One region of the Arthrobacter sp. SLBN-100 genome, then DNA from elsewhere that is predicted to be linked to it. Evidence: predicted binding sites of a transcription regulator. Region 1 holds the regulator's gene; each other region holds the start of a gene.
What was found. The regulator LexA, encoded in region 1, represses DNA repair genes until DNA is damaged. The targets are predictions, from matches to a motif close to TCGAACANNTGTTCGA.
Positions count from the first base shown of each region.

Region 2: the regulator LexA is predicted to act here: its motif matches at 2,710-2,725, upstream of FBY31_RS03055 (LysM peptidoglycan-binding domain-containing protein).
Region 3: the regulator LexA is predicted to act here: its motif matches at 2,333-2,348, upstream of FBY31_RS13170 (shikimate dehydrogenase).

Region 1 covers NZ_VFMY01000001.1:4,610,136-4,614,968, forward strand. The annotation lists gene hflX (GTPase HflX) at 1-383, shown strand, start outside; gene FBY31_RS21195 (ATP-dependent DNA helicase) at 376-2,433, shown strand; gene lexA (transcriptional repressor LexA) at 2,504-3,238, opposite strand; gene FBY31_RS21205 (LysM peptidoglycan-binding domain-containing protein) at 3,620-3,976, shown strand; gene FBY31_RS21210 (histidinol-phosphate transaminase) at 4,174-4,833, shown strand, end outside.
Region 2 covers NZ_VFMY01000001.1:655,727-660,559, reverse strand. The annotation lists gene FBY31_RS23655 (TM2 domain-containing protein) at 1-1,031, opposite strand, end outside; gene FBY31_RS23210 (hypothetical protein) at 1,214-1,456, opposite strand; gene FBY31_RS03055 (LysM peptidoglycan-binding domain-containing protein) at 1,348-2,580, opposite strand; gene FBY31_RS03050 (hypothetical protein) at 2,909-3,154, shown strand; gene FBY31_RS03045 (hypothetical protein) at 3,180-3,521, opposite strand; gene FBY31_RS03040 (hypothetical protein) at 3,623-3,955, shown strand; gene FBY31_RS03035 (Panacea domain-containing protein) at 4,023-4,424, shown strand; gene FBY31_RS03030 (hypothetical protein) at 4,421-4,833, opposite strand, start outside.
Region 3 covers NZ_VFMY01000001.1:2,841,598-2,846,430, reverse strand. The annotation lists gene FBY31_RS13180 (MFS transporter) at 1-1,214, opposite strand, end outside; gene FBY31_RS13175 (IclR family transcriptional regulator) at 1,444-2,271, shown strand; gene FBY31_RS13170 (shikimate dehydrogenase) at 2,449-3,330, shown strand; gene FBY31_RS13165 (bifunctional sugar phosphate isomerase/epimerase/4-hydroxyphenylpyruvate dioxygenase family protein) at 3,330-4,833, shown strand, end outside.

The sequences.
Region 1 (4,833 bases):
GCCAGATCGCCGCAGTCCGCAAGGTCTTCAGCGAAGTGGACGCCCGCAAGGTTCCGGAGATCATCGTGCTCAACAAGGCCGACGCCGCCGATCCCTTTGTGGTGGAACGGCTGAAGCAGCGCGAACCGCGGCACGTTGTGGTCTCGGCGCGCACCGGGGAAGGCATTCCCGAGCTGCTGCAGGCCATCAGCGAGGCCATCCCGCGTCCGTCCGTCAAGCTCGAGCTGCTCATTCCGTACGACCGTGGGGACCTGGTCAGCAAGCTGCACGAATCGGATGCCGAGATCATCAGCGTTGACCATGACGAAGCCGGTACCCGGGCAGTTGTCAAAGTCCGGGAAGGCCTCGCGGCTGAACTGGAATCATTCGTCACCCATGACTGACCTCGTGGCTGGCGAAGTCACAGGGGCGGCCGGCGAGCAGTTCGTCATCGAACTGCTCGACCGGGCCGTTGCGGGCATGGGCGGGCAAAGCCGGGACGGCCAGCACGAGATGGCCAGGCAGGTGGCGCGGGCCATCGAAACCGGGGACCACCTGCTCGTCCAGGCAGGCACGGGTACCGGAAAGTCATTGGCGTACCTCATACCCCTGATAGCCCATGCCCTGGAGAGCAACAAGCCGGCCCTGGTGTCCACCGCAACGCTTGCCCTGCAGACCCAGATCGTGGGCAGGGATCTTCCCCGGCTCCTGAAAACCATCACTCCCGCCCTGGACCGGCCCGTCAAAGTGGCGCTGGTCAAAGGCCGGTCGAATTACGTGTGCCTGCATAAACTCGAAGGCGGTTTTCCCTCCGAGGAACCCGCCGAGGGCCAGCTGTTTTCCCTGGGGGAGGACACCAGCGTGCCGCACTTTGCGGCGGCGGCAGGCGGTCCGGCCTCCCAGCTCGGCAAGGAAGTGGTCCGCCTGCGGGAGTGGGCGGAGAAGACCACCACCGGGGACCGGGACGAGCTCCTGCCCGGCGTTACGGACCGCGCCTGGCGGCAAGTCTCCGTCACGTCAATGGAATGCCTGGGGGCGCAGAAGTGCCCCATGGCGGCAGAATGCTTCAGCGAGCTGGCCCGCCAGAACGCCGCCGAGGCCGATGTTGTGGTCACCAACCATGCAATGCTCGCCGTCAGCGCTTTTGAAGGCCTGGCGGTGCTGCCGGAGTACGACGTGGTGGTGGTTGATGAGGCCCACGAGCTCCAGGACAGGGTGACCGGTGCTGTTTCCGGACAGCTCTCGGTGGCCATGGTGCATGCAGCTGCTGCCGGTGCCCGCAAGCACACCGCCATCACCGTGGATGCGCTCAACGCCGCTGCCGCCAACCTGGAGGTTGCCCTGGCGGGTGTCCCCAACGGGCTGCTGCCGAACGGCCTGAATGATGAGCAGCTGGACTGCGTGGACCAGTTGCGTGAGGCCTGCCGGGCGGCCCTGTCTGATTCCAAGGGGGACAGCAGTACAACTGCCGACGGCGGGCGGCAGCTAGCCCGCTCCCGGCTGATGGTCATCCTGGAACTTTGCGAACGGCTCCTGGCGGCCCGTGAGAACAGGGAAGTAGTGTGGTTCTCCCGCGCCAGTTCCTTTGACCCGCAGCAGGGATATTCCCAGCCGGACGAGACAGCGCCCGCGCTCATCAACGTTGCCCCGCTGTCCGTGGCCGGGCGGCTGCGTGAGGGCCTGTTCGCCGGCCATACGGTGGTGTTGACCTCTGCAACCCTGGCCATCGGCTCCGCCTTCGAGCCCGCCGCGGGAGGCCTGGGCCTCGTCGGAGAGGGCGCACCCAGCTGGACCGGCGTTGATGTGGGGTCACCGTTCGACTACCCCAAGCAGGGCATCCTCTACGTGGCCGGCCACCTGCCCAAACCCGGCCGTGGAGCGTCCCCGGAGTCACTGGCCGAGCTCGAAGCCTTGATCCGGGCATCCAACGGCGGCGCGCTGTGCCTGTTTTCTTCCCGACGCGCCGCGGAGGAAGCGGCCGATGCGCTGCGGCCAAAGCTGGGGATCACCATTCTCTGCCAGGGCGACTCCACCATGACGGCCCTGGTGAAGCAGTTTGCGGATGAACCCGATACCTGCCTGTTCGGCACCATGTCCCTGTGGCAGGGTGTGGATGTTCCCGGCGGGTCCTGCCGGCTGGTGGTCATTGACCGGATTCCGTTCCCGCGGCCGGACGATCCGCTGATGACTGCCCGTTCCCGTGCAGTAGCGCAGGCGGGCGGTAACGGCTTTATGTCCGTTTCGGCCACCCATGCCGCGATCCGCCTGGCCCAGGGAGCCGGACGGCTTATTCGCTCGACGGGTGACAAAGGCGTGGTGGCGGTACTGGACTCCAGGCTCGCCACCGAACGGTACGCCGGGTTCCTTCGCGGGGCGCTGCCGCCCTTCTGGCCAACGACAGACCGGAAGACAGCCATCGCGGCGCTGCAGCGGCTGGCGCAGGAGAACGCCTGAGGCTGCCCGGGGACGCCTTCGCGCTGCCGGCACACGGCTGACGTCGCCGACAAATGGCTGGCGCCGCTCCTTAGAGCGAGCGGAGCACCGACACAACCTTGCCCATGATGGTGGCGTGGTCGCCCAGGATGGGTTCGTACTGGGTGTTCTGCGGGAGCAGCCAGGTGTGGCCGTCACGCTGGCGGAAGGTTTTGACGGTGGCTTCGTCGTCCAGCAGCGCCGCGACGATATCCCCGTTGGCGGCGTCGGCCTGGCGGCGCACCACCACCCAGTCGCCGTCGCAGATCGCCGCGTCCACCATGGAATCACCGGCCACCTTGAGCATAAACAGTTCCCCCTGGCCGACCAGTTGGCGGGGAAGCGGCAGGACATCCTCCACCACTTGGTCGGCCAGGATGGGACCACCGGCAGCGATGCGGCCCACGAGGGGAACCATGGCAGTGTCCATGGCGGTGGGAAGTTCGGTCACCGTGCCGATGCTGCCCGGCGGAAGGGCAGAGGGCTCCGTTGCCGGCCTGGTTGAACCACCGTCCAAGGTGAGAGGCATCAGCACCTCCATGGCGCGGGGCCGTTTCGGGTCGCGGCGAAGGTAGCCGAGCTTTTCCAGCTGCGACAGCTGGTGGGTAACGCTGGACAGGCTTGCCAGGCCCACGGTGTCGCCGATTTCCCGCATGGACGGGGGATAGCCGTTGTCATTGACGGAGCGCTGGATGGTTTCGAGGATTTTTTTCTGCCGCGGCGTCAGGCCCTTGGCGGTCTTCTTCGGTTGGGAGGTTGCCCTTCCCCCGGCGGCTGCTGCTGCCATATTCGCCAATGCCTTTCAGTTTGCCCTGGCTTTTCGGCCCGGACCTGGGGTTGCCGCCGTAATTGTCAGACCCTGCTGATCAACTTCAGAGGTGGTTGTTCTTGTCTTCAAAGCTAGGCCAGCCACACTGCATTTTCAAACATTTGTTCTAGCGAGTCTCGACATTATTCGTTGATAGGTGCTAAAACAGAGAAAGCAAAGTTCGAACATTTGTTCTACTCCGGTTCGGGTTATTCGAAAACCCGAACAAAGGTCCGGGTCAGTCGGCGGCCACCGGGGGGAACATCGGGCAGCACGTTCAGGTCCAGGAGGGCTCAGTTCATGTCAGCTACATCTGCTTCACAGGGTTCACGTCCGCAGCTTCTTTCAGTGCATCAACTCATGTCGCCGCCCGCCGGCCGGCAGCCGGAGCGTCCGGCACCCCTGCCGCCGCTGCGCCTGACCAGACGCGGGAAGATAGTCCTGATCGGCATCCCCCTGGTCCTGTTGGCGGCTTTGCTGCTCTCCCTGGCCGGCTTCTTCAACTCGCCGGCAAAGGCCGCAGATTCCACGGCGGACCTTTCCATAACCCCCACGGTCACCGTCACCGTGCAATCGGGCCAGTCGCTGTGGGCCATTGCCGGTACCGTTGCCCCTGAGCGCGATGCCCGTGACGTTGTGGCGGACATCGTGCAGCTTAACAACCTCAGTGCCGGCGCGGTCTTCCCGGGGCAGCAGCTGTACGTGCCCACGTCCTAGCACCGGCGGTGCCCTGCGTCAGCACCAGGCACCCACCAGCCGGCAATAGATCAGCCCGCTTTCGGAGCTGCGTTGGGACGGCGGCCGGGAAGGCGCCCCGCAAAGCACGCCAGCGGATCGCATCGTTGCTGCACGCTGAGCGCGAACAGGAGACCGTCACATTTTCCGGTCTCAGGCACGGGCACTAAACTGTTCAGGTGAATGACCAGCTAGATCGCCTGAACAGGCTTCCCCTCCGCAGCAACCTTCGTGGGCTTACCCCGTACGGCGCGCCCCAGCTGGATGTCCCCATCCTCCTCAACGTCAACGAGAACACCCATGGTGTGCCCGCAGACGTCCGCGCCGCCATCAGTGCGGCCGTGACAGAGGCTGCGGCAGGTCTCAACCGGTATCCGGACCGGGAATTCACTGAGCTGCGCAAGGCCCTGGCGGAGTACCTGGGGCACGGGCTCGATGCGTCGAACGTCTGGGCGGCCAACGGCTCCAACGAGGTACTCCAGCAGATTCTCCAGGCTTTCGGCGGCCTCGGCCGCACCGCGCTGGGCTTTCCGCCCACGTACTCCATGTACCCCCTGCTGGCCAGCGGTACGGACACCGAATACGTTGCGGGTGAACGGGCCGACGGTTACGGACTCAGCGCTGAATCTGCCGCCCTGCAGGTCAAGGAACTTCAGCCCAACATCGTTTTCCTCTGCTCTCCGAACAACCCTACGGGTACCGGCCTCGGGCCGGACGTCGTGGAGGCGGTGTACGAGGCAGGCGAAGCCAGCCAGGCGATCGTCATCGTTGATGAGGCCTACCACGAGTTCGCGCATGACGGAACGCCCAGCGCCCTGGCCCTCCTGCCCGGCCGGGAA
Region 2 (4,833 bases), 4.0 Mb from region 1:
GCGATGACGCGTTCCTTCTTCCCGCCTCGGTAGGGTTGGCCGTTCCTGCCCCGCGCGCGACCGGTGAGGATCGAGATGATGTCCGCGAACCACCAGATACCGAACCCTCCGATGGTGGCCAACTTCAGAACCCCGGACACGTACTTCCGTTCGTAGAAGCGGTCCGCTCCCAGGTAGCCGAGGAGCACCGACAGTACCAGGACCGGCCGGAAGTCCCGGCCTGCCGGAAGGAGGGGAGGGAAGGCCCCGTAGGATTCCAGCATGGCAACGTATTGGGTTCCCGCAGTCGGCAGGGGCGGCAACTCGGGAAGATGGTCCACGGGCTCATCGTTGACCAACGCCTCTGCGTGCAAGAGCCGCAGGTGTCCGTCGGACAGGTTCTCCGGCCCGACCGCTGGGTCCTCAGCCAGTGCCTCGTTCAGTGCGGCTTCCAGCTCAGCGGCCAGTGCGAGGCTGTCAGCGTCCGGGTGGGCGCAGGCGGCCGACTCCTCGTTCAAGGCATAATTCAGGGCGGCCTCGAGGTCCGCGGCCAGCGCCAGGCTCTCCGCATCCAGCCCAGTAGCACTGGCAATTGGTGTGGCGCCCGGAATGGTGAAGCTGGGTTCAACGTCAGGTGCCTGCGTCAGGGCAGGAGTGCCTGCCAGGGGCATAATGACGGGCCGCGCGACGTGTTCCTCCGGGGTGCGAGCCTGGCGAAGTGAACGCCGGGTCGGCCGGGCCTCGATGAGGCCCGTTCCGGGGGCGGGATGAAGGAAGTCAGCGTCAGTCTGGGTCCGGAGGGTGTTCCGGTCTCGTTTGAGCTGGAGGGCCAGACTTGGCTGGTGGGCGCTGAGCCGGTCCGCTGGTTCGAGCGCAGATCGTGGTGGGAGACCGACCTGCGAATGGGGCGTGGTGAATCCCTGCGCATCGACGCCGAGGTGTGGCAGCTTCAGGCCCGCCTCGGCAGGAACTCCGACAGTGACCTCACCACCTTCGAGGTCGTCCATGATGAAACCGGGAAATGGCTGGTCCGCGCCCAGAGTTGATGTCATACCTCCACATGTGTGCGGAGGCTGAAGTCCCTCTCCCCGGCGCCGAAGATGGGCAGCAGGACCGCCGCAGCCAGTGAACTTTCATGCATGCATGCAGGAATGCTGGTCAGCATGGTCCCGCATCGGCCGGATACGACGAGGCCCGCACCGCGCGCTGCGGTGCGGGCCTGGTCAGCAGGTCCCTACTGGAAACTGATCTGGTGCTTGAGGACGGAGGCGACGTAGTCCTTGGTGTCTTCGTACATGCCCCGGTTCATCACCGAGTACTGGCCCTGGTAATAGGAGGCAATAGCAATCTCCTTGGTCGGGCTGGTCTTTACCAGGGCCGCGATAATGGCGACGCCGGCGGTGATGTTGTCCTGGGCGTTGCGCAGGTCAAGCTGCCGGCCGACAAGCTGGGATGCCCACTCCCCTGATGTGGGCATGACCTGCATGGGCCGATCGCGCCCGCTGAGGAGGTGACGTTCTGGCGGAAGCCTGACTCCTGCATGGCGAATGCCAGGGCCAGGGACGGATCGACGCCCATGTGCCGAGCGGTGTCGGCGAGCATGGTCTTCAGCTCCGCCGAGGATGGGCTTGCCGCGGGAGCCGCTGCGGGTGCAGGCGCCTGCGCTGGAGCGGAGGGCGTGCCGGTTCCGAGCTTGATACTCTGACCCCGGTAGATGACCGTGTTGAGCGTCACGCCGTTGGCGGACAGCACCGAGGACAGGCTGACGCCGTGTGCGCTGGCGATCCTGGACATGGTGTCGCCAGCCTTGACATCGTACGTTGCGGCGGTAGCCGGGGTGATGCTGGTGACCGCCGGGGCAATCGGTGCAGGCGCCGGGGGTGCCGGTTGGGCGGGGGGCGCCGGCGGAGCCGCAAGCTTGATTGCCTGGCGGGGGTAGATGACCGAGCGCATCTGCAGGTTATTGGCCGCGAGGATATTGTCGAGGCTGACGCCCTGCCGTGCTGCGATCGCGCTGAGCGTGTCACCGGACTTGACGGTGTAAGTGGCTGCGGCAGAAGGAGCCGACGGGGACTGTGCTGGGGCTGGGGCGGGCTGAGACACAACGGGTGCCGCAGAGGTGGCCAGCTTGATCGTCTGGCCCGGGTAGATGATCGAACGCAGCTGCAGGTTGTTGGCCGCAAGAACCGAGCTGAGGCTGACGCCGTACTTACTCGCAATGGCGCTGAGCGTGTCTCCGGACCTGACGGTGTGGCTACTGGCCGGCGCTGCCGGGGTCGGCACCGCAGCGGGCTTGGCAGCCGGTGTTGTGGTGTCCGGGCCGACCTGGATCTTCTGGCCGGGGTAGATGATCGTGCCCATGTTCATGTTGTTGGCCGAAAAGACCGCAGCGAGGCTCACGCCGTGCCTGGCGGCGATACCGCTCAACGTGTCGCCGGAGCGGACGGTGTAGGTTCCCGACGAGGAGACCTCCATAGGGGCATGATAGGTCGCAGGCGCCACGGCATAGGCCGCCGAACCGCCGATCAAACTGGACAAGACGGCGGCGGACATGGCTCCGGCGGTGACGGCGACGCTCAGTCGACGGGCGGGATTACTCATGGAACTTCCTCAAAAGATGTCAGGACCGAACGTTCCTCATGGGACGCGCGGACCAAGGCAGCGAAAGACCACCGGCAGTCAGAACCGACGGCGGTCTGGGCAGTCGTCCGCCGCGGCTGCGGGTCAACTGAGAATATGTGTGCGGGCTGGCCGATTACCCTCATCGGCACGCTTTTCACCCCCGCGATTCACCCCGGGTAGCAGTACCCCCTTGCCTAACCTTCAACCGGAGGTTCATACTGCCGGGATGGACGAGTCAGAGCGTCGTTCAAGCGAAGAGAAAGCTAAGCGTGAGGCCGCCGAGGGCGCACGTCATGACAAATCCCACGTGCCAGCAGCTGCCGTTTTCGCTTTCTGCATCGGAACCCTCGGGACCGGACTCGTCGCCCTACTAGTGGCACAGGCCAAATCGTCTTGCTTCAGCGGTTTCTTCTCCCCTCCGCGGACCGACGCCTGGTGCGCTACCGTCAATGCGTTGGAAGCGAACGACGCAACGTACTGGATCATCGGAGCATTCCTGGGGGCCATCGGATACGGAGCCGTCTACCTCTATTACCACTTCGTGGACAATTGAGGCCGTTGACGGCCAACCCTGTGGGTCAGACTCCTGGCCGGCGGGTGATTCTGTCAGCCATGTAGCTCGCGTACAGCTCTCGGCCCGTGGGCAGGATGATCAGCTGGACGGCGACGATGAGGGCCGCCGAGATCCAGTAGGACGCCTGCACATTACCCTCAACGGCGCCGATCTTTTCGAGCCACGGCAGGATGATGCCGTCCAGAAGATGGGTCAGCGGGAAGTGCAGGATCAGCAGGACGCCGGACGCCAGGAACCGCAGCTGGTTGATGAAGATGCCGCCGTCGCGGATGCATCGGAACAGGGAGATGCCTGAGAGGACCACCATGCTCGCGCCCACGACCACGGTGACGATGGGGTAGATCAAAGGTCCTCCAGAGCTGGTGCGGTCATAAGAGAACATGCGCAGACCGGCCGTCGGCGCTCCACGCGAAGAGATCGGCTGCTGTCTCCGCACACATGAGGGCCATGGACTTGCCCTCAATCGCCACCGAATACACCCTCACCCCGACCGGGACCGACCTCGACACCCGGAACATCTCCTCGTTCTGCGTCCGGGTCCAGCGCCGCGGCCTGGATCAGTGGGCACTGCTCAGCCACGGCCAGATCTGGAACGGCACCGACTGGCAGTACGACTACCCGGCCCACGAGCAGGACAAGGACTTCAGCCGACTCTGCCTGCGGGACCTGAAGACCGCGGGTGGGTGCAAAACTGCCGGACACTGTTGTCGTTGTCGGAAAGACCTGGGCGCAATGGCAGGAGGGGAGGAACCCTGTGCCGGGGCTGGGCCAGCCACGTGAAAGGCCCACCGCTACCATCTTCGATCTGGCGGCCGCCATCCTCTCCCGTACCGGGGAAATTCCAACGATGCAGCTGCACAAGCTCGCCTACTGCTGCCAGGCCTGGCACCTCGTCTGGGAGGACCGGCTGCTCGCTGACGCTGACTTCTACGCCTGGGGCACAGGGCCGGTGAACCCTAACCTTCATGCCTCGCATGCGGGCACGTTCACCATCAGCGGGGTGCCAGGGAATCCCGGCGTGTTCGACGCAGACGAGGCCGCGAGCATCGATGAGGTCGTCAAAGCCTACGGCGAGCTGCGCGCCTTCCATCTGACCGCGATCGTCAAAAACGAGGACCCCTGGAAGAGCGCGTGGTCAGGGACCGAGCCGGGCCAGCGTGGCCGACTCATCGAAGCTGACCGGATGCAGTCCTTCTACGTTGAGCTGGATGGCGAGCCCGTCGGAGCAGCGGTCCACGAGGGAGCCTAGTTGCTGAAGATGTTCACCGTCGTCGAATGCTTGCCGGTGCCGTCTGCGGCAACAAGGGTGTAGGTGCCGGTGGTCGTCCCTTCCGGGATGGTGATGACGGCATCGATATGGCCTTCTGCGTCGGCGACTGCTTCCACCGGGGCTCCCACGGCGGTGCCGTCGGCAGCCTCCAGGGTCACGGTCACAACCGCTCCTCTGGTCCAGCCTCCGCCGGTGACAATCCAGTCCTCCCCGGCCATCATCGACTCGTGCTCCGCCACGACTCTCGAGGTGTAGGCCTTGGCCTCGATCCGCTCCTTGGCCTTGGTCATCGCGTCCACTGTTCCCGCCGGCTGGCCGGAGCTGCCCTGTGCGGCCTGCTCAGCCAAGGCGCCGGTGACAGCCTCGGCGGCGCAGCCGGTCGAGAACA
Region 3 (4,833 bases), 1.8 Mb from region 1:
ACCCAGCCGCCGGGCTTGATGCCGCCCATGGCTGCCACGATGGCCGGGGCGAAGCCGGCCATCAGGAAGCCGAGCTGGGTGCCGATGGCCAGGCCGGAGAAGCGCACCTTGGTGCTGAACATCTCGGCGTAGAAGGACGGCCAGACGGCGTTGGAGGCCGCGTAGCCGAAGGAGAAGAAGCCGATGGCGGCGAGGAACATCAGCGGCACGCTGCCGGATTCGAGGCTGAGCAGGAAGACGGGGGTCAGGGCGGCGCTGGCCAGGGCGCCGTAGATGAAGACGGGCTTGCGGCCGATCTTGTCGGCGAGCTTGCCGAACAGCGGCTGGGTGCCGAGGGCCACGAGGTTGGCGCCGACCACGAGCCAGAGGGTGGTGGTGCCGTCCACGCCGGCAACGGTCTTTGCGTAGCTGATGGCGAGGGTGCCGAAAACTGTGGAGACTGCAGCGATGAAGGCGCAGCAGATAACGCGCAGGACGTCGCGCCAATGGCCCTTGAGGAGGTCTGCGACGGGGAGCTTGGAGATCTGGGCGGACTTCTGGGCTTCTTCGAAGGCCGGGGGCTCGTGCAGGGTGCGGCGGATGAAGAACGCCACGACAACGACGACGGCGCTGAGCCAGAAGGGGATGCGCCAGCCGATGCCGTACTTGATCTCGTCAGGCAGGGCGAGGACGGGGATGAAGACGAGGGCTGCGAGGATCTGGCCGCCCTGGGTGCCGGTGAGGGTCCAGGACGTGAAGAAGGAGCGGCGGTTGTCCGGAGCGTGTTCCAGCGTCATCGAGGAAGCACCGGCCTGCTCTCCGGCAGCGGAGAGGCCCTGGCACAGGCGGGCGAGGACCAGCAGGGCGGGGGCCCACCAGCCGACGGTGTTGAAATCGGGGAGGCAGCCGATCAGGAAGGTCGAGGCACCCATCAGGAGAAGGGTGAACATCAGGACCTTCCGCCGTCCCACCCTGTCGCCAAAGTGGCCCAAAATGACGGCGCCGACGGGACGGGCCACGTAGGCGAAGCCGAAGGTGGCGAAGGACATGATGGCCGCGTTCGCGTCAGCATCCGGGAAGAAGACCTTGGGGAAGATCAGGGCGGCGGCGGAACCGAAAATGAAGAAGTCGTAGTATTCGACGGCGCTGCCCAGGAAGCTGGCGAGGGCTGCCTTCTTCGGCGTCCCGGCCGGGGCAGCGATGCCTGGCTCGGCGGACGGAAGTATCTGGCTCATGGAGTTCCTTTGATGTGACGACTTTGTCGCGGATGGATCGGGGCTTCCGCCGGCACGGCCCAGGTGTTGCCTTTCGGGCGGCACGCCTGCAGGGGCGGGAGAACGCGGACAGCAGCCACATGGTGGGAGCTACTTGTGCGATACAGCAATGATGGCTGTGAGGGCAGTCACTTGTCAATAAAATAATCACCCAGTAGCAATGGCTCTCACAATGTGGCAACATCGAGGTATGAGTGTGAACCAAGCCACAGCGCCCGATGATGTTGCCGCTGACGAAAACCCGCCTAAGGCAGGGCGGTCCGCGGACCGCACGGACATGGTGGGCAAGGCCCTGGGCCTCCTGGTCCTCCTGGGGGAGGAGCCGCGCGGCGCCAATGCTGCGGAGATCTCGCGGAGGGCGCAGCTGCCGTTCAGTACCACCTACCGCCTGCTGGGTTCGCTGACCCGGGACGGTTTTGTTGACTACGAGCCCGACGGCCGCCGCTACCACCTGGGGCTGCGGATTTTCCAACTGGGCCAGCGAGTCTCAAGCCATCACGGTTTTGCCGGAGCGGCCCTGCCCGTGCTGCGCCGCGTCACGGAGCAGACCGGGGAGGCCACTATCCTCAGCGTCCGGGACGGCCATCACCACCTCACCGTCAACAAGGTGGATGGGCCGCAGACGTTCCGCGTGACCAGCGACCCCGGGCATCTCGGGGCGCTCCACACCACCTCGGTGGGCAAGGCGCTGGTGGCCTTCGCCGAGGACGCCGAGCGCCAGCGCCTGGTGGAGGAGCTGGAGCTCGAGCCCCTGACAGGGTTTTCCATTACGGACCGGGACGCCTTCCGGGCGGAGATCGACCAGGTCCGCAGCCGCGGCTACGCCCTGATGGATGAGGAGAATGAACTCGGCATGCGCGCTGTTGCTGTTCCCGTCTTCAATTCCCAGGGCCACGCTTTCGCCTCCCTGGCTACGGCCGTCCCCGTCTTCCGCCTGAGCGTCGAGGCGTTGGTTGCCCATGTGCCGCTGCTGCAGGAGGCTGCGGCCGAACTGTCGGCCAGGCTGCCGCAGCGGTAGCGGACTCCCGCTCGCGAAGGGGGCCCTAGCGCCAGGGCCACCTTCAGCAAATGTTCGTATCTAGAACAAGCGTGCAACAAGTGAACAACTGTTGTACTGTAATCCCTAACACCGGTCCGGCCGTGCACGCCACAGGCTGCGCCACCTGCCCGGTGCCGTATCAAAGGAGCTGCACGGATGAGCAATCGAACTGAGTCCTACCTTGTGGGACTGGTCGGCGACGGCGTAATGCCGTCACTCACCCCGCCCATGCACGAACGCGAAGGGGACGTGCAGGGCCTGCGCTACCTGTACCGTCCCATCGACCTTCTGGAGCTGGGCCTTCCCGGCGAGTCCGTCGGCCAGCTGCTCCACAGCGCCCGCAGCCTCGGTTTCAACGGCCTGAACATCACCCACCCCTGCAAACAGCTGGTCCTGCAGCACCTTGATGAGGTGTCCCCGGATGCCCTCCGGCTCGGCGCAGTCAACACCGTGGTGATCGAGGACGGCCGCCTCATTGGCCACAACACTGACTTCTCGGGCTTTGCCGCCGCTTTGGCATCCGGCCTTCCCGGCGCGAAGCTGGACCGCGTGGTGCAGTTGGGTGCCGGCGGCGCCGGTTCCGCCGTGGCGTACGCCCTGCTCACCGCCGGCGTGAAGGCGCTGGACCTGGTGGACGTGGATCCCGCACGTGCCGCCGCGAGGGCAGGGGAGCTGGCCGGCTTCTTCCCGGACAGCACCGTCATGGCGCGGACGACGGCGGAGCTGCCGCAACTGATGCCCCTCGCCGACGGCCTGGTGCACTGCACGCCTATAGGCATGGCCGCCCACCCCGGCGTGCCACTGGACCTGGAACTTGTGGAGTCCCGGCATTGGGTGGCGGACATCGTCTACCGCCCCATCGACACCGAACTGGTCCGGGGCGCCCGGGCCAAGGGCTGCGAGGTGCTGGACGGCGGCCGGATGGCAGTAGGCCAGGCCGCCGACGCCTTCCGCATCTTCACCGGCCTCGACCCTGACCCGGACCGCATGCGCAGCCACTTCCTCGAGCTTGTGGCCGCCGAAGAGGTGGCCGCCTGATGCGCACCGGAATTGCCACCGTCTGCCTGTCCGGCACCCTGAAGGAAAAGATGCAGGCCTGCGCCATCGCCGGGTTTGACGGGATCGAGATTTTTGAGCAGGACCTGGTCACATCACCCCTAAGCCCGGAGGGCGTGCGCAGCATGGCCGCCGACCTCGGCCTGGGATTGGACCTCTATCAGCCCTTCCGGGACTTCGACGGCGTCACACCGGACCTGCTGAAGGCCAATCTCCGGCGCGCCGAGGCGAAGTTCAAGCTGATGTCCCGCCTGGGCATGGACACCATCCTGGTCTGCTCGAACGTCGCCACCGCAACCATCGACGACGATGACCTCCGCGCCTCGCAGCTCTCCGAACTCGCGGAACTGGCCGGGGACCACGGCGTCAAAGTGGCGTACGAGGCCCTCGCCTGGGGCAAGTACGTCAACGACTACGAGCACGCCTACCGCCTGGTGGAGATGGTGGACCACCCCAACTTCGGCACCTGCCTGGACTCCTTCCACATCCTGTCCCGCGACTGGGACACCGCGCCGATCGAAAAGATCAACGCGGACAAGATCTTTTTCGTCCAGGTGGCTGACGCCCCCAAGCTCTCCATGGACGTCCTGTCCTGGAGCCGGCACTACCGGGTGTTCCCCGGCGAAGGCCAGTTCGAGCTCGCCAAGTTCATGGGCCACGTGGTCCGCGCCGGCTACACCGGCCCGGTCTCCCTGGAAGTCTTCAATGACGTCTTCCGGCAGTCCGACGTCGAACGCACCGCCGTGGACGCCATGCGCTCGCTGATCTGGCTGGAGGAACAGAGCGCCAAGTGGCTCGCAGACGACTCCGCCGAAGGTGCCGCAGGCGCGGGTGCCGGGCTCCGCCGTCGTTATCCCATGGAACTGGCCACGCTGCCCAAGGTGAGCGAACCGGCGGGCTTCAACTTTGCCGAGGTCAAGGCGGACGATACGGCGCAGCTTGAAAAGCTCCTGGGCCAGCTCGGCTTCGCCTTCGAAGGCCGCCACCGCACCAAGGACGTCCAGCTCTGGACCATGGGCCAGGCACGCGTGATCATCAACGAACAGGCCGCGACCCACGCCGAGCCGGCCATCGCCGCACTGGGGTTCGACGTCGATTCTCCCGTGATTGCCTCCGCCCGGGCCCAGCAGCTCAAGGCGCCGGTGGTGGCCCGCAAGGTCCAGGCCGACGAGGAGGTCTTCCAGGGCATCTCCGCCCCGGACTCCACCGAGATCTTCCTGTGCCAGGGCAGCCCGGACGGCACCGCCGCCTGGACGCACGAATTCGGCGAGCCCCACGAGTTCGGCGAGGGGCTGGAACACGGCGGCAAAGGACAGAACGCGGTCATCGACCACGTGAACCTGGCCCAGCCCTGGCAGCACTTCGACGAAGCCGTCCTCTTCTACACCAGCGCGATGGCACTGGAACCGCAGCCGTTCGCGGAAGTTCCGAGCCCCAGCGGCCTGGTCCGCTCGCAGGTCATGCAGACGTCCGACGGCGCCGTGC